Regions from separate parts of the Paenibacillus sp. WLX2291 genome, predicted to be linked through region 1. Evidence: a T-box and tRNA genes for the amino acid it is inferred to sense, from the RefSeq annotation. Region 1 holds a T-box; the other holds one or more tRNA genes.
What was found. The T-box of region 1 lies ahead of tyrS (tyrosine--tRNA ligase). A T-box ahead of a tRNA ligase gene usually reads a tRNA of that ligase, here a tRNA-Tyr.
Positions count from the first base shown of each region.

Region 2: it has a tRNA-Tyr gene. The T-box ahead of tyrS (tyrosine--tRNA ligase) is inferred to sense a tRNA for this amino acid. The anticodon was not compared.

Region 1 is NZ_CP176755.1:3,704,309-3,715,294, forward strand. Features, by position in the region: gene ACDE64_RS15825 (methyl-accepting chemotaxis protein) at 264-707, opposite strand; gene tyrS (tyrosine--tRNA ligase) at 755-2,011, opposite strand; T-box leader at 2,110-2,403, opposite strand; gene ACDE64_RS15835 (transglycosylase domain-containing protein) at 2,572-5,670, shown strand; gene ccpA (catabolite control protein A) at 6,104-7,114, opposite strand; gene ytxJ (bacillithiol system redox-active protein YtxJ) at 7,230-7,571, opposite strand; gene ACDE64_RS15850 (type 1 glutamine amidotransferase domain-containing protein) at 8,165-8,689, shown strand; gene ptsP (phosphoenolpyruvate--protein phosphotransferase) at 9,036-10,802, opposite strand; gene ACDE64_RS15860 (glucose PTS transporter subunit IIA) at 10,799-10,986, opposite strand, start outside.
Region 2 is NZ_CP176755.1:129,578-140,563, reverse strand. Features, by position in the region: gene lgt (prolipoprotein diacylglyceryl transferase) at 1-304, opposite strand, end outside; gene hprK (HPr(Ser) kinase/phosphatase) at 319-1,257, opposite strand; gene ACDE64_RS00600 (ABC transporter ATP-binding protein) at 1,774-2,910, opposite strand; gene ACDE64_RS00595 (PucR family transcriptional regulator) at 3,280-4,056, opposite strand; gene ACDE64_RS00590 (hypothetical protein) at 4,073-4,465, opposite strand; tRNA gene ACDE64_RS00585 (tRNA-Lys) at 4,965-5,037, opposite strand; tRNA gene ACDE64_RS00580 (tRNA-Tyr) at 5,050-5,134, opposite strand; tRNA gene ACDE64_RS00575 (tRNA-Phe) at 5,146-5,218, opposite strand; tRNA gene ACDE64_RS00570 (tRNA-Asp) at 5,275-5,350, opposite strand; tRNA gene ACDE64_RS00565 (tRNA-Thr) at 5,362-5,437, opposite strand; tRNA gene ACDE64_RS00560 (tRNA-Val) at 5,444-5,519, opposite strand; tRNA gene ACDE64_RS00555 (tRNA-Met) at 5,530-5,606, opposite strand; tRNA gene ACDE64_RS00550 (tRNA-Ser) at 5,663-5,754, opposite strand; rRNA gene ACDE64_RS00545 (23S ribosomal RNA) at 5,821-8,754, opposite strand; tRNA gene ACDE64_RS00540 (tRNA-Ala) at 8,905-8,980, opposite strand; tRNA gene ACDE64_RS00535 (tRNA-Ile) at 9,003-9,079, opposite strand; rRNA gene rrf (5S ribosomal RNA) at 9,105-9,221, opposite strand; rRNA gene ACDE64_RS00525 (16S ribosomal RNA) at 9,360-10,912, opposite strand.

The DNA of each region.
Region 1 (10,986 bases):
TTCGTAATACATTCGGTATAACCAAAAGCAGGCAGACTCTTTCTTCTATTAGGAGAGAAAAAGTCTGCCTGCTTGTGTATACGATATGATTGTTTGTCGATACATCATTGCGTATAGCGACCCAGTAATATACTCGCCGCTACCATCTACTCATCTGCCTACAGTTGCGTATGCTGTCATACCTGAACATATTTCTGCTTCTGTATTTAGACTTATTTCTACTGCTATAGTTGAACTGGTTTATACTCCTGTACCTAGCTTGTTTACATTGTACGGAATTGGCTAATGATGCCGTTCAGCTTCACACTAACGTCTGCAAGATCATCGGTATTAGCATTCAGGCTATCCAGCGATTGTAGTTGATTTTGCGAATTGGTTAACGCTGTGTCCGCATAGGTAGTAGTGGAACGAGCAATATCGGCAAGTTGTCCGAGCGATGCACTGATCTGCTCTGAACCAGCAGACATTTGCTGTGAAGCCGAAGATACCTCCTGCACCTCATCCGCAACCCGGCTAATATCAGCGCGAATCGTAGCAAAACGCTGCTTGATCTCATCTAAAATAACCAGTCCAGCATCCACCTCTCGGTTGCCTTCTTCGACACCATGCAATGCTGATTGCGTGTCTGTCTGCATTTCGCCAATCTGAGCAGTAATGAATATTTTATTATTTCTTTTTATTTCATTCTTACAGGAAGCAATACACAGTAAAAAGCGCCTCCTGAATTAGGAGACGCTTCGTTCAAAGGTAGCTGTTAGGACAATGTCAGTTTGGCAAATTTGCGTTTGCCGACTTGTACGATATCCCCTTCAGCCGGTGTAATCTGCGCATTCACATCGTCCACTTTTTCTTCATTGATCTTCACAGCACCTTGCTGAATGCTGCGACGTGCATCGCTTTTGGAAGCAGCAAAGCCGAGGTGACTGATCAGATCGATCAAGCCAATGGTACCATCTGTCAGTTGAGCGGCTTCAATCGTCGCTTCCTGAATATCATCCGGCAAAGCACGCTGTTGGAAAACGGTAATAAAATGATTTTTTGCCGCTTCTGCTGCTGCTTCATCATGATACATACGTACAAACGTGTACGCCAAATTCATTTTGGCATCGCGCGGATGCACGCTACCGTCCACAAGACCTTTTTTCAGTGTGTCGAGTTGTTCATTGCTAATGTCGGTTGCCAGCTCGTAGTACTTCGCCATCAGCTCATCTGGAATGCTCATCGCTTTGCCGTAGATTTCGTTGGCAGCTTCGTCGATTCCGATGTAGTTGCCCAGACTTTTACTCATTTTCTGAACGCCATCCAGACCTTCCAGCAGTGGCAGAGTGATAACGATCTGCTGCTCTTTGCCGTATTCCTTTTGCAGCGTACGACCCATCAGTACGTTAAACGTCTGATCCGTACCCCCCAGCTCAATATCACTTTCCAGCGCAACCGAATCCATACCTTGCATTAATGGGTAGAAAAATTCATGAATGCTAATAGGCAATCCATTCTGGAAACGCTTGGTAAAGTCATCACGCTCCATAATGCGCGCTACCGTTACTTTGGCAGCCAGATTAACCACTTCGGCAAAGTTCATCGGGCTGAGCCATTCGGAGTTGAAGTATACGGTCGTTTTGTCAGGGTCTAGAATTTTGCTAATTTGTTTCTGGTACGTCTCAGCATTGGCTTTGACCTGCTCTTCGGTCAGCTGCTTACGAGTTTCCGATTTACCGGTTGGATCACCGATACGTCCGGTAAAGTCACCGATCAGCAATTGCACCACATGACCAAGCTCTTGAAACTGGCGCAGCTTTTGCAGAACAACGGTATGACCGACATGGATGTCTGGCGCGGACGGGTCAAGACCGAGTTTAATTTTGAGCGGTGTATTGGTCAGTAATGATTTGATAATTTTGTTGCGCAGTCCGTCTTCCGGTATGATCTCTACGGTACCGCGTTTGATAACTTCTAGCTGGCGATTGACTTCCGCCTGTTGTTCCGGAGTTAATTCTTCCCATTTTGCCATTATAAAAATCCTCTCTGTGCTATAAATTGAACCTGTCTGCCGGCGGTTCGCCTCTCCCTTTGTGGATCACGACATACAAAAAAGACCTGTCGCCCCAACAAAGGGACGAGCCAGGTCTCGCGTTACCACCCTAATTAGAATCGTCATCATATTCTGCATAGCAGTATATGTCACCATTCTCACTTCATTACCATAACGGAATGGATATTCCGGCTCGGCTTGCTCTGTGATCACTGTATTCTCCGCCAAGATGGCAAAGGATGCAGTTCACTGGGAGTACCGAACAGCTCCAGACGTGTAATTCAAAGGAAGACCACTACCGGTTTGCACCAACCACCGGCTCTCTGCAAGGGTTCTCTCCGCTTCTACTGCGCGTCTTTCCAAGCTTTTGTTATATTATGCTGTACTGAAAAAGATATTCCTTTTTATATCATATCCATGTCAGCAAGTCAATGCAAAGGAGACGGACTAATTGCCTATCGCCATTTATCGGTCGGAAGAAACTGATTGCTGACTCGTATTTTGTGCTATAATAGTGGCTGGTAAAAGGGGGAAATATCATGGCTGAAAAGAAGGACAATCGTCCGACTAAAAAACCTGCCAAGCCTTCCGGCGGCCGTTCCTGGGGACGCAAGATCTGGTTATCCTTTAAATGGATGATGATCTTCGGCATCACGGTTTGCCTGTTTGGTGGGGGACTTATGCTGGGCTACGTCTCTTCCATTGTAAAAGACGAACCGGTGCGTTCACGAGAGCAAATTGTGAAGGCGATTGATGAGAATGCCGTTACCGGATTCGCTTACTTTAGTGATGCTTCTCCGATAGGACAGTTGCGCACCGAAGAAGATCGGCGTCTGGTCACGTATGATCAGATTCCAAAAACCGTTATTGATGCCATTATATCCATAGAAGATAACCGTTTCTACGAACATATGGGTGTGGATATGAGCGGTACACTACGTGCCGTCAAACAAAAAGTGCTGAATGAATCGGTTCAGACCGGCGGCAGTACACTCACCCAGCAGTTGGCAAGACGGGTATTTTTGAGTGCGGACAAAACGAATGACCGCAAAATCAAGGAAATGTTGCTGTCGATGCGAATTGAACGCTTTCTCACCAAAAACGAAATATTGACCGCTTATTTGAACAAAATGCCATTTGGTAAAGGCTCAAATGGCTACAATATTTTTGGAATCAAAGCAGCCGCCAAGGGCATCTTCGGGGTAAACGATCCGCTGGATCTGAATATTGCCGAATCTGCGTATATCGCCGGTTTGCCCCAACTGCCAAGTGCCTACTCGGCATTCAGCAGCGGCGGCAAATTCAATGAAGAAGGCTTCAACCGCGCTGTACAGCGCCAACAACTAGTACTAAAACGAATGAAAGATCTTGGCAAGATTACGAACAGCCAGTATACCGAAGCACTGGCATTTGATATCAAAGGCGCACTTGCCAAGCCGACCGCCAAAGCGTATTCTACCTATCCATATCTGATGATGGAAGTAGAACGTCAGGGTGCACAGGTTGTAATGAAAATGGAAAATCCAGATCTGGACACATCCAAGCTATCAACGGAGGAATACAATACGTTATTCGAAGAATCACGGCAAAAGCTGTTGACCGGCGGATACCGTGTATACACGACCATCAACAAAACGATCTACAATACGATGCATGAAGTTGCCGAAGATAGCAGCAACTTCTCACCAGATAGCTCCACCAAAGGCAAGGAACAAACCGCAGCTATGATGATCAATCACAAAACTGGGGCAATCCTTGGTATGATCGAAGGACGTAGCTTCCAAGAAGAACAGATGAACTATGCAACCCAGATGACTCGTCAACCGGGTTCGGCGATGAAGCCGATTGCCGCTTATCTGCCTGGACTGGATAGCGGTGTCGTTCAACCAGCTAGTGTGCTGGATGATGCACCAATTATTTTAAAAGACGGCAGCAAAGGCTTCCATATTCCGGGCAATGCCAATGGACGTTATCAAGGTCTAGTGACAGCACGGACAGCGCTCAATGAATCGCTGAATCTGCCAGCACTGAAGATCTTTATCAACAAAGTTGGTATCGACAAAGCATGGGCATTTGCCAAAAAGCTCGGTATTACTACGATTCAAGATGCAGACTACTCGGCTCAAACCGGTGTACTCGGCGGTCTGAAATACGGGGTTACAGTAGAGGAATTAACGAACGCGTACGGTTCTATTCCGAACAAAGGTGTATTCAACGATGCGTATATGATCACCAAAATCGTTGACCCTTATGGCAAAACCGTATATCAACACGAAGCCAATCCACAGCGCGTCTATTCGCAGCAAACAGCTTTTCTGATGACGGATATGCTACGTACCGTTATCTCCGCTTCGGATGGTACAGGACGCTCGCTGCAAAGTCTATTTAACAAATACGGCAAGATTCCAATCGCCGGCAAAACAGGCACCACGCAAAATTATGCAGATGTCTGGTTTATGGGCTTCACCCCGGATGTGACGTTGGGCGTCTGGGCAGGTTACCGCGAACCGGTTAATACCCTGTCCGAAGACGGCAAAAAGCGCGCGCGTACGATCTGGGCAACCATTATGAACAAAGTAACTGACCGCGAGCCGAAGCTGTTCAAGACCGATTCGTTCAGCAGACCGGACGGTATTGTTAGTCAGACGGTATCAGGTTATAGCGGGAAGCTTCCAACGAGTGCGACACGCGCTTCTGGCAAGCTGGTTACCGATTTGTTCAATAGCAAATATGTACCAAAAGACTTCGATGATGGCGTATCGTATGCCAAATACATCACCTACAACGGAGTCAATTATATTCCGCAGGACAGCACACCAAACGATATGGTAAGTCAGCGTACGGTAGTGAAGCGGGAAATGCCAATTTCTCAGCTGATCAAAGACCTACAAAATGCACTGTCCAAAATGAGCGGAACGAAGTACTCGCTCAGTCATTACCTGCCGGAAGATGCTGGTGCCGATGCACCAACACAAGTCGATCCAAGGCGAGATGACGGCAATGCACCATCTTCGCCAAGTAATGTACGCTTGTCGGTCAATGGTGGCAGTGCGAATATTACCTTTAACGGAAGTGGTTCAAACGATGTCGTCGGCTACCGTCTATACCGTTCTAGCGGCGACGGATCGTATCAATATCAGAAATCCGGTCAACTTGGTACGGGAAGCTTCAGCTCTAGCGTTTCTGGCAACGGTGATACGTCGTTCTATGTGACGGCAGTCGACGTAGGCGGACACGAATCCGCACCAAGCGAAGCCGCTGGTTATAGCGCCATTCCAGACCCGATCATTCCAGAAAATGAACAAGGCGTTCCGGGTGGCAGCGAACTAGGCTCTGGCTCCGATACAAACAATGACGATGGGGGAACTGGCGCACCGGGTACACCATCCGGCGTGAGCGTCCAGCCTGCCGATGGTGGCGCAGCCAATGTGAGCTGGTCTGCTCCATCACAAACAACGACCGGGTATCGGATCTATTTCAGCCACAATAGTGGTGGTCCGTACAGTCTAGTCGGCAATGTACCGGACACCTCGTATCAGTACAATATCGGAACCAAGGTAAGCGGCTGGTTCTACGTCGTCGCCGTCAATGGCGATCTGGCGTCCAACCCGTCGTCGCCGGTTCAGATTAAGCAGTAAGTATAATGTAGCGCAGTTTGCTCATTTAGTTTAAAGTTAAAAACACCCTCGCAACCTGAGCAATCAAGTTGCGGGGGTGTTTTGTGTGTGGTGGTGGGCGCGTTGTGATGGTGGGCGCGTTGTGATGGTGGGCGCGTTGTGATGGTGGGCGCGTTGTGATGGTGGGCGCGTTGTGATGGTGGGCGCGTTGTGATGGTGGGCGCGTTGTGATGGTGGGCGCGTTGTGATGGTGGGCGCAAAAAGAGCAGATATCCTAAAGGATACCTGCTCTTTTTTATACAAAATCGCTCGGAAGATGTGGTTGTTAATCCAACGAGCAGCGTGCTCCAGCTGAAATTACATCTTCCTCACCTATTCGGTTCTTGTTGTTGCAAATACCAGAATTTCATCTTTCTGCTTGGCAAATACCGCTCTCGCAGAAAGCAACTGTATATTAGCCGTTTGGTTGGTTCACAGACAAACGCAAAATCGTTTCATGCGGCAAAATGACACGGGAGTTATCTACGTTTTCTTTTTTCATCAATTTGGTCAGCAAACGCATTGCGACAGCACCAAGATCATACATCGGTTGTGCAACGGTAGTCAGTTGCGGACGTACCATGGATGCTAGACGGATGTTATCAACGGAAATGACGGAGAAATCATCCGGCACTTTCAGACCTTCGTCTTGAATGCTATGAATTGCGCCGATTGCCATTTCGTCAGTAGCAGCAAAAATAGCAGTTGGGCGCTTTTTCAGACCGATGAAATATTTCATTGCTTCCACACCAGATTCATAACGGTAGTTGCCGATACGTACCCAGTCTTCTTTGTACTCGATATTAGCAGCTTCAAGCGCTTTTTTGTAGCCTTGGAAGCGTGCGTAACCGTTTGCCGGATCTTGCAGTGTACCGCTGATCATAGCGATCTCACGGTGACCATGACGGATTAGCGTGTTTACTGCATCAAATGCTGCTTGTTCGTGATCGATATCAACCGAAGGAATCAGACCTTCTTCATCGCGTGTTGCGCACAATACGATCGGAACAGCCGCCGTCTGAAACGCTTGGAGATGATCCTCCGTTACAGTACCACCCATGAACAACAGACCGTCCACCTGCTTCTCCAGCAATGTGTTCACGACACGGATTTCTTTTTCCTTCTTCTTATCGGCATTACAAAGGATGATGTTGTAATGATACATATTGGCGATATCCTCGATACCACGGGCGATTTCCGCAAAAATCGAATTGGAAATATCGGGAATGACCACACCAACAGTTGTTGTTTTTTTGCTTGCCAGACCACGAGCTACAGCATTCGGACGATAGCCCAGACGCTCGATCGCTTCGTATACCTTTTTACGGGTTTGTGGCTTTACATTTGGATTGTTGTTGACTACGCGGGATACGGTAGCCATTGAGACGCCAGCTTCGCGTGCTACATCGTAAATAGTTACTGTCACGTTCCTTCTCTCCATTATCAATAAATTTTCGTTACATTTTCAAAAGTTTTCTAAACTTTTCATTTACATTCATAATACGCTAAATCATTAGCCTATGCAATCATATGCGCAGTATTTAAGAGAGCGCTTCACGCAATGCACTTGCCGTAATGCGTGAATGAGACGTATCCCAGACCGGCGCGCCATCTTTAATTAAAATCACTTGCGGCGATTCATGTTTGACGTGTAATGTATCCGCAGCTGCCAGCGATACATCGCGATTTTCCACCACATAGATCAGGCTATAATCCACATCCTCGCTCGGTTGTTCGTTCAAATACGATTGGAATTGCTGATATGCACCTGCACTGATGGGACAACGAGTACTATGTTTGAAGACAAGAAGCGGCTTTTGTGCGGTATGATCCAGAGCTTCATTCAGTTGTTCTATCGTTTTCAGTTCGTTCACATTTGCCATTACCCACACATCCCCTTTTGTTGTATTAAATGTAAGAACGTTTTCATAATTAACTATCATAAGTATCTTATCAAAAACAGGCTGAAAAATCTATTTTTTTGTCAATGTTAACGCTTTTTTCGGACTTTATGGGCAAATGTAAGTTTCATGGGATTTTCAGAATGTCGGGGTTGGGAGTCCGCTGCGGGAGTGGGAAATGAGTTTGGGCTTGGGTGAAGGGTGGAGTTTTTATGATGGAAGGAAAGAGGGCGGTAAAAACTCCACCCTTCAAAGGCGCCCAAACTCATTTTCCCACTCCCTCCGCTCCTTGCAAGCCCCGTCTCTGGGGCGGGGGGAGCAGGTTAGGGATTAGGGATTAGAGATTGCGGATTTAGAGGGTTGGTTTTTTTGATTTGGATTCGTATGTACTTGGATACCTCTACAATTATATACTTGGGTATTTGCGCATTTAAATACTTGGTCGTTTCAATATTTGGTATTTTAGGGGATTTAATTTTAGAGATTTAGGATGGGTATTTTGAACGGTATAGGGGAATTTGTTACAATGGGCAGTGTAAATGAATAGGAATAGACGGAGAAAGGGTGATCAATAGATGAGGTTGGCGGGTAAGAAGGTTATTGCGCTGGTGGATGAGGAATTTGAGGATTTGGAGTTGTGGGTGCCGGTGTATCGGGTGCGTGAGGAAGGTGCGGAAGTGCATCTGGCTGGTGCAGAGAAGGGTAAGAAGTATATTGGCAAGTATGGCGTGCCTGCGGAAGCGGAGTATAGTTTTGATGAGCTGAATAGCAGTGATTACGATGGTATTCTGGTGCCGGGTGGTTGGGCGCCGGATAAATTGCGTCGCTATCCGAAGGTGCTGGAGCTGGTGCGCGATCTGCATGAGGCGCGGAAGCCGATTGGGCAGATTTGTCATGCAGGTTGGGTATTGATCTCGGCGAAGATTCTGGATGGTGTGACTGTGACGTCCACGCCGGGTATTCGAGACGATATGGAAAATGCTGGGGCGATCTGGAAGGACGAAGCGGTTGTTGTGGATGGGCATATTATTTCTGCGCGTCGTCCGCCAGATTTGCCGCCGTATGGTAAAGCGTTCTGTGATGCGTTGGCTAATCAATAAAAGGATAGGATGTTACGGCTATCATTTGAAACGAGAATTGTAGTCGTAGCGCATCGTTCTCGTCGTTTACGTGAACCAAACGAATAGCCCAGTCTGTAGATTCCTCTACAGGCTGGGCTATTTATACATGATCTACACCATTATGGGCTGGTTGATTTCCTAACCAATCGCATTTGGCATGTATATGATAACAGGTAGTTACTGATGGATGATGTGAACGAACATTGTCTGCTTGTTTACGATCCTTTTGCTCCAATGTGTGAATTAGCTTCTCGAGTCCTTTGATCTCAATCTCATACTTTTCGGATACGTCTTGAATCAGTTTGTATTCGAATTGTATTCAATATTAGGGTGCAAGTGATGCCAGCTTCTGGTCAGGGGACATCGTAGCATGAAGAGCTTTGACATAAATGTTCAATTCGCGCTCGATCTCGGCAGTGGTGCGTAGCTTCATCCAGCTGGCAGCCAGTTTGGCAGATTCGCTGGCAGATGTATATAGCACGGATTGCTTGATTTTGAGAAGCGATTGCGGTGACATGCTCAGCTGGCGAATGCCCAGATGATTCCAAAATGGGATAGAGCGTTCATCCCCTGCCATTTCGCCGCATACGCTAACTGGAATGCCGTTCTCGCGTGCCGCCTCCACTGTTGTACGCAGCATGCGCAATACAGCCGGATGATATGGCGTGTACATATGCGCAATATGCTCGTTCATGCGATCCACTGCCAGTACGTACTGTACCAGATCATTACTACCAATACTGAAAAAGTCGCATTCCTCAGCGAGCAAATCGGCAATCGCAACGGCAGCTGGCACTTCGATCATAATCCCAACTTGAATCTTGTGGTCGTATGTGATCCCGCGCTGATCCAGTTGTTCTTTTGCCGTATTCAGCAGCTTGTTCGCCTGCTGTAATTCTTCCAGTGAGGAGATCATTGGATACATAATTTTCACTTGTCCATACGCACTAGCTCGCAAAATAGCTAGTAGCTGCGTGCGGAACATGTCCGGTTGATCTAGGCAGATACGGATTGCCCGATAACCGAGAAATGGATTTTCCTCTTCTGGTACTTCAAAATAATCCAGTTCCTTGTCGCCGCCAATATCTAGCGTACGAATGATGACCGGATGCTCGCCTGCCTTCTCGGCAACTTGACGGTAAATATGAAATTGCTCCTCTTCACTCGGCAGTGACTTGCGATCCATGTACATAAATTCTGTACGGAATAGTCCCACGCCCTCTGCACCATTTTGCAAGGCGATCTCCAATTCCTTCAGCGAGCTAATATTAGCGGATAATCGCATACGGACACCATCGCGGGTAACCGGATCGATGGCAATCAATTGTTCTAATTGGCGTTTACGCTGCTGCTGTTCATGGCGCAGCTTATTGTAATGATCCTGAGTTTCGCGGTCAGGGTCCACGTAGACGATGCCTTGATCGCCATCGACAATCACCTTTTGCCCTGTTTGGATCAGGCTGTCCAGCTCGCCGTCCAAACCGGATACAAGCGGAATGCCCAGCGCGCGTGACATGATCGCGGAGTGGGATGTCTTGCCACCCATAATCGTTACGATGCCCAGCACATGCTGCGGATTAAGATGCACTAGCTGCGATGGCGGTAATTCCTTCGCCACTAGAATGTACGGCTGATTGTCAGTCGGCAGCTTCACTTCCGGCGCACCAAGCAGATGCTTGAGCAGACGGTTACCCACGTCCTTGATATCAGCAGCGCGTTCCTTCATATATTCGTCATCCAGCAGATCGAACATCGTCACAAAGTGATCGGTCGCTTCCTGTACCGCCACCTCTGCCGCCTTATACTGACGTTCAATAATGCCTCTGATTTCATTCATAAATTCCGGGTCTTCGAGAATCGCAATATGCGCATCAAAGATGCTCGATTCCTCAGGACCGGCAATTTCGGCAAATTCGGTTTTCATCGATTGGATCTCATGCTTGGATGTACGAATGCCTTCATATAAGCGTTCAAACTCCCGGGTGAGATCGGTCGCATCGAGCTTCTGCTCCGGCACGTCCCATTCCCAGGTTGGCAGTACAAATGCTTTGCCCATAGCCACCCCTGCGGCGGCCGCAACTCCATGAATCATGCTTTTTCCTCCCCACCGTTCTTGTCGTACAAGACTACCGACATTACGGTCCCCTGCCCTTTTTTCACCTGTTTAAATGGAGCAAAGCTCCATGCTTTGACGCGGTCCGGGTTCGTAATAACCATAGGTGTCGCAAGCGACGGTGCGTTTTTTTGCAAATGGTCCAGATCGAATTTGATCAATA
Region 2 (10,986 bases), 2.0 Mb from region 1:
TCGCACCGATCAGCGCGCCATAGATCGCAATACCGCCATTCCAAATTTTAAAAACGTCTACAAAATTATTTTTGTAATCCGGCCAGCGAAAAGCCACATAATAGATACGCGCAGCGATAATCGCAGACGGCACTCCGAACAGCAGCAAGTCCATGAAAAACTCCTGTGGAATCCCGAACCGTTTGCCTTCACGAATCGCGAATAGCAGACCCATCAGCGCACCAAAGCCCAGAATCAGACCATACCAGTGCACTTCCAGCGATCCAATCGAAAAAGCAATCGGATTAATCAACAATGTCCCCATAACGTAACCTCTCCTTAATCCAGTTCGTCGAGATCTTCAGCAATCGTCTCGGTCAGCTTATGCGTGAATTGGAGAGCTGCATTGTAACCCATCCGCTTCAGACGGAAATTCATCGCCGCCACTTCAATAATAACCGCCAGATTTCGTCCCGGACGTACAGGGATCGTCACCAGAGGCACATCCGTATCGATGATTTTAGTCGTCTCTTCATCCAGACCGATGCGGTCATATTGTTTGTCCTGCTGCCAAGCTTCCAGACGAACAACGAGCGTAATCCGTTTATTGTTGCGGATCGCGCCTGCCCCGAACAGCGTCATCACGTTGATAATACCGACACCACGGATTTCCAGCAGGTGGCGGATCAATTCTGGAGCTGTACCGTGCAGCTGATTATCGGACGTTTGGCGAATCTCTACCGCATCATCCGCAATCAGACGATGTCCACGCTTCACCAGTTCCAGTGCAGTTTCACTTTTACCGATACCGCTGCTGCCTGTAATCAACATACCAACGCCATAAATGTCCACGAGTACGCCATGAATCGTTGCAGTCGGTGCCAATTTTTTCTCCAGGAAGTTGGTAATGCGACTGGAGAGAATCGTCGTGGCAAGATTGCTGCGCAGAACAGGAAGTCCATGCGCTTCACTGGCTTCCACCAGTTCCTCTGGAATCTCAAGTCCTCGTGTTACCACGATACAAGGAGTTTCTTCGTTACATAGCTTGCTCATACGTTCTGCTTTTTCCTCATGCGTCAGCATTTTGAAGAAAGCCAGTTCTGTGCGTCCAAGGATTTGTACACGCTCGGTTGGATAATACTCAAAATAACCCGCCATCTCCAGACCGGGACGGTTCAGATCATCTACGGTAATGTTTCGTTTTAAGCCAAGTCCCCCGGATACAACCTCAAGCTGGAACATCTGCACTAATTCCGAAACCTTTACATGTTTGGCCATTCTGTTCTTCCTTTCCCTGAGTAGGTCACTTGTCTTGTTAGGAGTGTATTTGTATTGTTGTACATATTGATGCCAATGTACCCATGGTAATGGAAAATGGCAACGAAATCAATCAGAGTGCCGGATTTCGGACGCTGAATGACATCATATTGTTCATTATGGCAACAGAATACCCCATACTAATCATAAATCCACATATGTCACTAATGCAGTAAGCAACCGCACACCGCTTACTCCATACCAGCTCACCTTACTCCATACCAGCTCACCTTACTCACCTTACTCCATACCAGCTCACCTTACTCCATACCAGCTCACCTTACTCCATACCAGCTCACCTTACTCCATACCAGCTCACCTTACTCCATACCAGCTCACCTTACTCCATACCAGCTCACCTTACTCCATACCAGCTCACCTTACTCCATACCAAAAAGACTGCCAGAACCTGATCGGTTCGGCAGTCTTTTTTTACTTACTATGATGAGGATTCACCCATTCGGCAAATCGCACATATTATACAGTTGCAGGCTCACTGTAGAACAGGTTATCTTCAGAAGCTGGATCGAAGATGTGTACTTTGTTCATATCGATTGCCATAGTTACTGTAGCATTATCGCGTGTAGTGGAACGACCATCAACACGAGCAATAACGGTGTCAGAGCTAATACCGCTCAGGTACAGTAACGTTTCGTGACCCAGGTTCTCGGAAACGTCAACTTTTGCAGTGAATACACTGTTCGGCGAAGCTTCCAGGAATACTGGCTCTTCGTGAATATCTTCTGGACGAACACCCAGAATTACTTCTTTGCCTGTATACCCTTGATCTTTCAGTACTTGTGCTTTACCGCCCGGAAGATTCAGTTCCAGACCAGCAGCAGAGAATACGGTACCACCATTTTTCTCAGACAGTGTACCACGGATAAAGTTCATAGTCGGGGAACCAATAAAGCCCGCTACGAACATGTTACGAGGATGGTTGTACAGTTCTTCCGGAGAAGCAGCCTGTTGAATGATACCATCTTTCATAACAACGATACGATCACCCATCGTCATTGCTTCGATCTGATCATGCGTTACGTAGATAACAGTCGTTTGCAGACGTTTTGCCAGTTTTGTGATTTCCGCACGCATCTGACCACGCAGTTTCGCATCCAAGTTGGACAGCGGCTCATCCATCAGGAAGACTTGTGGATCACGGACGATCGCACGACCGAGCGCGACACGCTGACGTTGACCACCGGACAGCGCTTTTGGCTTACGATCCAGCAAATGCTCAATATCCAGAATTTTCGCAGCTTCACGCACGCGTTTTTCGATTTCGTCTTTTTTCACCTTACGCAGTTTCAGACCAAACGCCATATTGGAGTATACATCCATATGTGGATACAAAGCGTAAGATTGGAATACCATCGCGATATCGCGGTCTTTTGGAGCTACATCATTCACGACGCGATCGCCAATGTACAGTTTACCTTCGGAGATTTCTTCCAAACCTGCGATCATACGCAGTGTTGTCGATTTACCACAACCGGAAGGACCAACCAGTACCAAAAACTCTTTATCTTTAATGTCCAGATTGACATCAACTACTGTTGCTTTATCGGAACCCGGATACTTTTTGAAAATATGCTCTAAGCGTACACCTGCCATAATAAAAAACCTCCCAAAATATAATGTGGTCTTTTTACAGTACTGTTATTCATTCCGCTCACAGCTTTATTGTCTATTATGTATAAGGAAGTCGACAACAAATGGGAGCGACTATCAAATGAAGATAAAAGCAGCAAAGATATCCCGGTTTACTAATTTCGTGGAATCAACTATATAAGTTTGCCTTCTACGTTGTCTCTATACATTCAGATCACAATTTGTTGTGATGACGTCTGTCTGCAACAACTTAACAAGAAGGTTCCCACAAAATGACTTATTGAACGTTATTTTGAAACCGGTTACTTTATCTGCTTCTATCTTACCCTAATCTGCTCGCCAGCTCTATCGACAAAACCTACAAAAAACATTTCAGCTTTTTGTCACTTTATACAATAGCAGTGTCAACCGCATCAATACCGCATCTTCAAAACGCCGTACATCCAGCTGCGTATCCTGTTTGATCTTGTCCAGTCGATACAATAACGTATTCCGATGAATATACAATTGCTTGGCAGTCTCACTCACATTGCAATCCATTTTGAAAAATGTCTCTAGTGTCGTTACTGTCTCCTCATCACCAAACAAATGCGAGTGGTGATCTGCTGATTCCACAAACCGCTGCCGTTCTTCTTCTGGAATACGATACAGCAGACTCTCCAACCGTAACTCCCCTGGCAAATGAATATGCTCAGTTACCTGAAACAATCTTCCGAGATGAATCGCCTCTCGAAGCTGTGCCACCGTCTGCGCCAATCCATGAAGCGGATTTAGTGGCAGCGTCACGCTAATATGAAAACTTCCAACCCATTCGCTCGCTACCAACTCATACAATCCAAGCGCAAATGCAGTCAGCAAATCTTCCTCTGTATCCTCATTTTCGTCTCCAATATCACGTCCATCTTCTTCATCCTCTATCAATTCATGCTTTGCCAGCACCAACCACTCATTATCTTGCAATGGAATCAATAGCATATCCCGATCAAAATAACTGGATACTAGCTTCTCCAATTGCTTAACATTCAACGTGCCTATCTGCAAACTCTCGGCAAGCAACAGAAAAGGAACCATAACAGAATTCAGCCGTTCCTTGATCACATATTCATCTGGAATCTCCATCGACGAATTACGCAAACTAAGTTGCCTCACCAACCACTGTCCCAATTCACGCGCCTGTTGATTGATCCTTCCCCTGCACAACAGGAGATAACGCCATCGGCTGCAACCCCATTACTGAAGGCAACAAAAGCTCAAGCAGCTGGTAAATACGCTTTATTTCGTCCGAAGCATTCATGTTAGCAGTATCTGTACTTACTACAATACCTTCTGAACCCGCATCATCTGCTACAGCACTATGATGATCTGTTACTACTTCCCATACAACTACTTCACCAGCCTGACGCAACACTGGAATCATCAATGGTAACTCAGTTTGTTCCATATCAATCCCTACAAAAGAACGCTCCCTCTTATCCCACTCTCTTTCATTAAAACGGTGCTCTCCAATACGCAACCCAGTAATCTGCTCAATCCGTTGCCGTAGTTCATTTACATCCATAACGTAAATTCCCTTCTATCCGCAAATTCCACGACTCGCTTTATATTTTTAGCCATCTTATTTCAATAATCTCAAACAATTTATAGTTCTATCTGTAATTTTATTTGTAATTCCACTTGTTGTAGTTTCATCATCTGTAGTTCTATCCTTGATTCTAGCATTCTGTGATTCTATCATTGTAACTTGTTGCTTTATCTCATCCTCATCTTCTCATATGCAGATCATGTAAACAGCAATCACAACTCATCAGAATTCATTTCATATCAAAATTGATAGTTTTCTACATTATAATAGGTAAAAATACAGAAACCAAAGTTCCATTCTAACAATCATCTTTACCATTGGATAAAATAATTCTCTGGCTACATATCATCTTATTGCGATACGCATAGAACAACTTATCTTGTTATCTAATATCTATAATACAAACCTATAACATAAAAAATAATATAAAAACAAAAAAGCATCCTACCAACAAGGTAAGATGCTTTCTTTTAGATGAGCCATGAAGGACTCGAACCTTCGACACCCTGATTAAAAGTCAGGTGCTCTACCAACTGAGCTAATGGCTCTTATAAAAAAACTGGTGGAGGCTGATGGATTCGAACCACCGAACTCGGAGAGAACAGATTTACAGTCTGCTGCGTTTGGCCACTTCGCTAAGCCTCCACAATAAAAGATGGCTCGGGACGGAATCGAACCGCCGACACGAGGATTTTCAGTCCTCTGCTCTACCGACTGAGCTACCGAGCCATACTGTATATTAAGTTAATATACTGTATAGCCATTTCATCGTACTAAATCAAAAATGGCGGAACCGACGGGATTTGAACCCGCGATCTCCTGCGTGACAGGCAGGCATGTTAACCCCTACACCACGGTTCCAGAGAAAAAAATGGTGCCGGCGAGAGGATTTGAACCCCCGACCTACTGATTACAAGTCAGTTGCTCTACCAACTGAGCTACACCGGCACATTATGGTGGAGACTGAGGGGATCGAACCCCCGACCCTCTGCTTGTAAGGCAGATGCTCTCCCAGCTGAGCTAAGTCTCCAGGATATGTATGGTAGCGGCGGAGGGGATCGAACCCCCGACCTCACGGGTATGAACCGTACGCTCTAGCCAGCTGAGCTACACCGCCACGATATTAAAGAACAAATATTTGCCCTAAAATTCTGAATAAACTCAAAATTCTAGTGGCGGAGAGAGAGGGATTCGAACCCTCGCACCGCTTACGCAGTCTAACCCCTTAGCAGAGGGTCCCCTTATAGCCACTTGGGTATCTCTCCAAGAAAATTTTCAAAGTTAATCACCTGAAAACTGAATCCGAAACGATTCATCGCGTGTCTAGAATCTTGGATAAGCCCTCGACCGATTAGTATTGGTCAGCTCCATGCATTGCTGCACTTCCACCCCCAACCTATCAACCTCGTCGTCTTCAAGGGGTCTTACTAAACTTGGGAAATCTCATCTTGAGGGGGGCTTCACGCTTAGATGCTTTCAGCGCTTATCCCGTCCGCACGTAGCTACCCAGCGATGCTCCTGGCGGAACAACTGGTACACCAGCGGTGCGTCCATCCCGGTCCTCTCGTACTAAGGACAGCTCCTCTCAAATTTCCTACGCCCACGACAGATAGGGACCGAACTGTCTCACGACGTTCTGAACCCAGCTCGCGTACCGCTTTAATGGGCGAACAGCCCAACCCTTGGGACCTACTTCAGCCCCAGGATGCGATGAGCCGACATCGAGGTGCCAAACCTCCCCGTCGATGTGGACTCTTGGGGGAGATAAGCCTGTTATCCCCAGGGTAGCTTTTATCCGTTGAGCGATGGCCCTTCCATGCGGTACCACCGGATCACTAAGCCCGACTTTCGTCCCTGCTCGACGTGTAGGTCTCGCAGTCAAGCTCCCTTTTGCCTTTGCACTCTTCGAATGATTTCCAACCATTCTGAGGGAACCTTAGGGCGCCTCCGTTACATTTTAGGAGGCGACCGCCCCAGTCAAACTGCCCACCTGACACGGTCCCCGTACCGGATCACGGTACTAGGTTAGAACTCAGATGCGATCAGGGTGGTATCCCAACGGCGCCTCCAAGGAAGCTTGCGCTCCCTCTTCCTAGGCTCCCACCTATCCTGTACAAATCGCACCCCAGTTCAATATCAAGCTGCAGTAAAGCTCCATGGGGTCTTTCCGTCTTGTCGCGGGTAACCTGCATCTTCACAGGTATTAAAATTTCACCGGATCTCTCGTTGAGACAGCGCCCAAATCGTTACGCCATTCGTGCGGGTCAGAATTTACCTGACAAGGAATTTCGCTACCTTAGGACCGTTATAGTTACGGCCGCCGTTTACTGGGGCTTCGGTTCATAGCTTCGCCCGAAGACTAACCACTCCCCTTAACCTTCCAGCACCGGGCAGGCGTCAGCCCGTATACTTCGCCTTGCGGCTTCGCACAGACCTGTGTTTTTGCTAAACAGTCGCTTGGGCCTTTTCACTGCGGCCCCCTCGTGCTATTCACACTACCGGGGCACCCCTTCTCCCGAAGTTACGGGGTCATTTTGCCGAGTTCCTTAACGAGAGTTCTTCCGCGCGCCTTAGAATTCTCTTCTCACCTACCTGTGTCGGTTTGCGGTACGGGCACCTGCTTCCTGGCTAGAGGCTTTTCTTGGCAGTGTGAGATCATGACCTTCGCTACTATATATTTCGCTCCCCATCACAGCTTGACCTTGGAGTGTGCGGATTTTACCTACACACAAGTCTCACTGCTTAGACAGGCATCCATCAGCCTGCGTCACTACCCTCCTGCGTCACCCCGTTGCTCATAGCGGCTTTCGGTGGTACAGGAATTTCAACCTGTTGTCCGTCGACTACGCCTTTCGGCCTCGCCTTAGGTCCCGACTTACCCTGAGAGGACGAGCCTTCCTCAGGAACCCTTAGGTTTTCGGCGGATCAGATTCTCACTGATCTTTTCGTTACTCATACCGGCATTCTCACTTGAATGATGTCCAGCGCTCCTTGCGGTACACCTTCAATCCTCATTCAACGCTCCCCTACCCCTGATACGAATGTATCAAGCCATAGCTTCGGTGGTGTGTTTAGCCCCGTTACATTTTCGGCGCAGAGTCACACTCGACCAGTGAGCTATTACGCACTCTTTCAATGGTGGCTGCTTCTAAGCCAACATCCTGGTTGTCTGGGCAACTCCACATCCTTTCCCACTTAACACACACTTCGGGACCTTAGCTGATGGTCTGGGCTGTTTCCCTTTCGACAATGGACCTTAGCACCCACTGTCTGACTCCCGGAATAAAGTCTGCGGCATTCGGAGTTTGACTGAACTTGGTAACCCTTGCGGGCCCCGCATCCAATCAGTGCTCTACCTCCGCGACTCATCTTCCGAGGCTAGCCCTAAAGCTATTTCGGGGAGAACCAGCTATCTCCGGGTTCGATTGGAATTTCTCCGCTACCCCCACCTCATCCCCGCACTTTTCAACGTGCGTGGGTTCGGACCTCCAGTACGTGTTACCGTACCTTCATCCTGGACAGGGGTAGATCACCCGGTTTCGGGTCTACGTCCACGTACTACAGTCGCCCTATTCAGACTCGCTTTCGCTGCGGCTCCGGCTTCTCACACCTTAACCTTGCACGGGAACGTAACTCGCCGGTTCATTCTACAAAAGGCACGCCATCACCCCTAAAACGGGCTCTGACTTGTTGTAAGCACACGGTTTCAGGTTCTATTTCACTCCCCTTCCGGGGTCCTTTTCACCTTTCCCTCACGGTACTGCTTCACTATCGGTCGCTAGGGAGTATTTAGCCTTACCAGATGGTCCTGGCAGATTCATACGGGGTTTCACGTGCCCCGCACTACTCGGGATCCGTCTCGGAGGGAACACACTTTCAACTACAGGGCTTTCACCTTCTACGGCGGGCCGTTCCAGACCTCTTCATCTACCATATTCCTTTGTCACTCCAAAGAGACGTCCCACAACCCCAAGAAGCAAGCTTCTTGGTTTAGGCTGTTCCGCGTTCGCTCGCCGCTACTGACGGAATCACTCTTGTTTTCTCTTCCTGAGGGTACTTAGATGTTTCAGTTCCCCTCGTCTGCCTCTGCACATCCTATGTATTCAGATGTGAGTCACTGGAGATGAATCCAGTGAGGTTTCCCCATTCGGACATCCCCGGATCAAAGCTTGCTTACAGCTCCCCGAGGCCTTATCGTTGTTCGCCACGTCCTTCGTCGGCTCCTAGCGCCTAGGCATCCACCGTGTGCTCTTACTAGCTTAACCTAGTTGGTGGTCTTCTTATCAAAAGAAGAACCTATTCATTACTCTTCGTTACCGATCCTGTTTGCACAGTGTTCAGTAAGAACAGTCTTCTAAAACGCGATGTTTCGTTTCGGTATCCAGTTTTCAAGGATCAACTTGTCAAAATAATATTGGTGGAGCCAAGCGGGATCGAACCGCTGACCTCCTGCTTGCAAGGCAGGCGCTCTCCCAGCTGAGCTATGGCCCCATATCGGGTATGAAATAAAAAATGGTGGGCCCTGGTGGACTCGAACCACCGACCTCACCCTTATCAGAGGTGCGCTCTAACCAACTGAGCTAAGGGCCCACAATAAAAATGATGAAGATGCATCGCTTGGCAGCGTCCTACTCTCCCAGGACCCTGCGGTCCAAGTACCATCGGCGCTGGAGGGCTTAACGGTCGTGTTCGGGATGGGTACGTGTGGAACCCCTCCGCCATCACCACCAAACGATGACGCGATCTACATCGAGAGATTAACCTCTCAAAACTGAACAACGAAGTGAGTATCGATCACAATTGTGACCCGCGTCGATTGCTCAACGACTTCAATTTGAATGTCTTCGTTGCAGAAGACGATTCTCCATAGAAAGGAGGTGATCCAGCCGCACCTTCCGATACGGCTACCTTGTTACGACTTCACCCCAATCATCTACCCCACCTTCGGCGGCTGGCTCCTTGCGGTTACCCCACCGACTTCGGGTGTTGCAAACTCTCGTGGTGTGACGGGCGGTGTGTACAAGACCCGGGAACGTATTCACCGCGGCATGCTGATCCGCGATTACTAGCAATTCCGACTTCATGCAGGCGAGTTGCAGCCTGCAATCCGAACTGAGACCGGCTTTTTAGGATTCGCTCCACCTCGCGGCTTCGCCTCCCGTTGTACCGGCCATTGTAGTACGTGTGTAGCCCAGGTCATAAGGGGCATGATGATTTGACGTCATCCCCACCTTCCTCCGGTTTGTCACCGGCAGTCTGCTTAGAGTGCCCACCATGATGTGCTGGCAACTAAGCATAAGGGTTGCGCTCGTTGCGGGACTTAACCCAACATCTCACGACACGAGCTGACGACAACCATGCACCACCTGTCTGGAATGTTCCGAAGAAAAGGTACATCTCTGTACCGGTCATTCCGATGTCAAGACCTGGTAAGGTTCTTCGCGTTGCTTCGAATTAAACCACATACTCCACTGCTTGTGCGGGTCCCCGTCAATTCCTTTGAGTTTCAGTCTTGCGACCGTACTCCCCAGGCGGAATGCTTAATGTGTTAACTTCGGCACCAAGGGTATCGAAACCCCTAACACCTAGCATTCATCGTTTACGGCGTGGACTACCAGGGTATCTAATCCTGTTTGCTCCCCACGCTTTCGCGCCTCAGCGTCAGTTACAGCCCAGAGAGTCGCCTTCGCCACTGGTGTTCCTCCACATCTCTACGCATTTCACCGCTACACGTGGAATTCCACTCTCCTCTTCTGCACTCAAGTCACCCAGTTTCCGATGCGACCCGAAGTTGAGCTTCGGGATTAAACACCAGACTTACATGACCGCCTGCGCGCGCTTTACGCCCAATAATTCCGGACAACGCTTGCCCCCTACGTATTACCGCGGCTGCTGGCACGTAGTTAGCCGGGGCTTTCTTCTCAGGTACCGTCACTTCTCTAGCAGTTACTCTAGAAAACGTTCTTCCCTGGCAACAGAGCTTTACGATCCGAAAACCTTCATCACTCACGCGGCGTTGCTCCGTCAGGCTTTCGCCCATTGCGGAAGATTCCCTACTGCTGCCTCCCGTAGGAGTCTGGGCCGTGTCTCAGTCCCAGTGTGGCCGATCACCCTCTCAGGTCGGCTACGCATCGTCGCCTTGGTGAGCCGTTACCCCACCAACTAGCTAATGCGCCGCAGGCCCATCCTTCAGTGACAGATTGCTCCGTCTTTCGTTCGTCGTCCATGCGGACATCGAACGTATCCGGTATTAGCTACCGTTTCCGGTAGTTATCCCAGGCTAAAGGGCAGGTTGCCTACGTGTTACTCACCCGTCCGCCGCTAAATCTCAAAGAAGCAAGCTTCTCATCGATTCCGCTCGACTTGCATGTATTAGGCACGCCGCCAGCGTTCGTCCTGAGCCAGGATCAAACTCTCCATAAAAGTGTTTGACTTGCTCATTTCTTGCTGGCGAGAACATTGCTGTTCTCTATTGTTTGAAGAACCTAAGTTCTTCA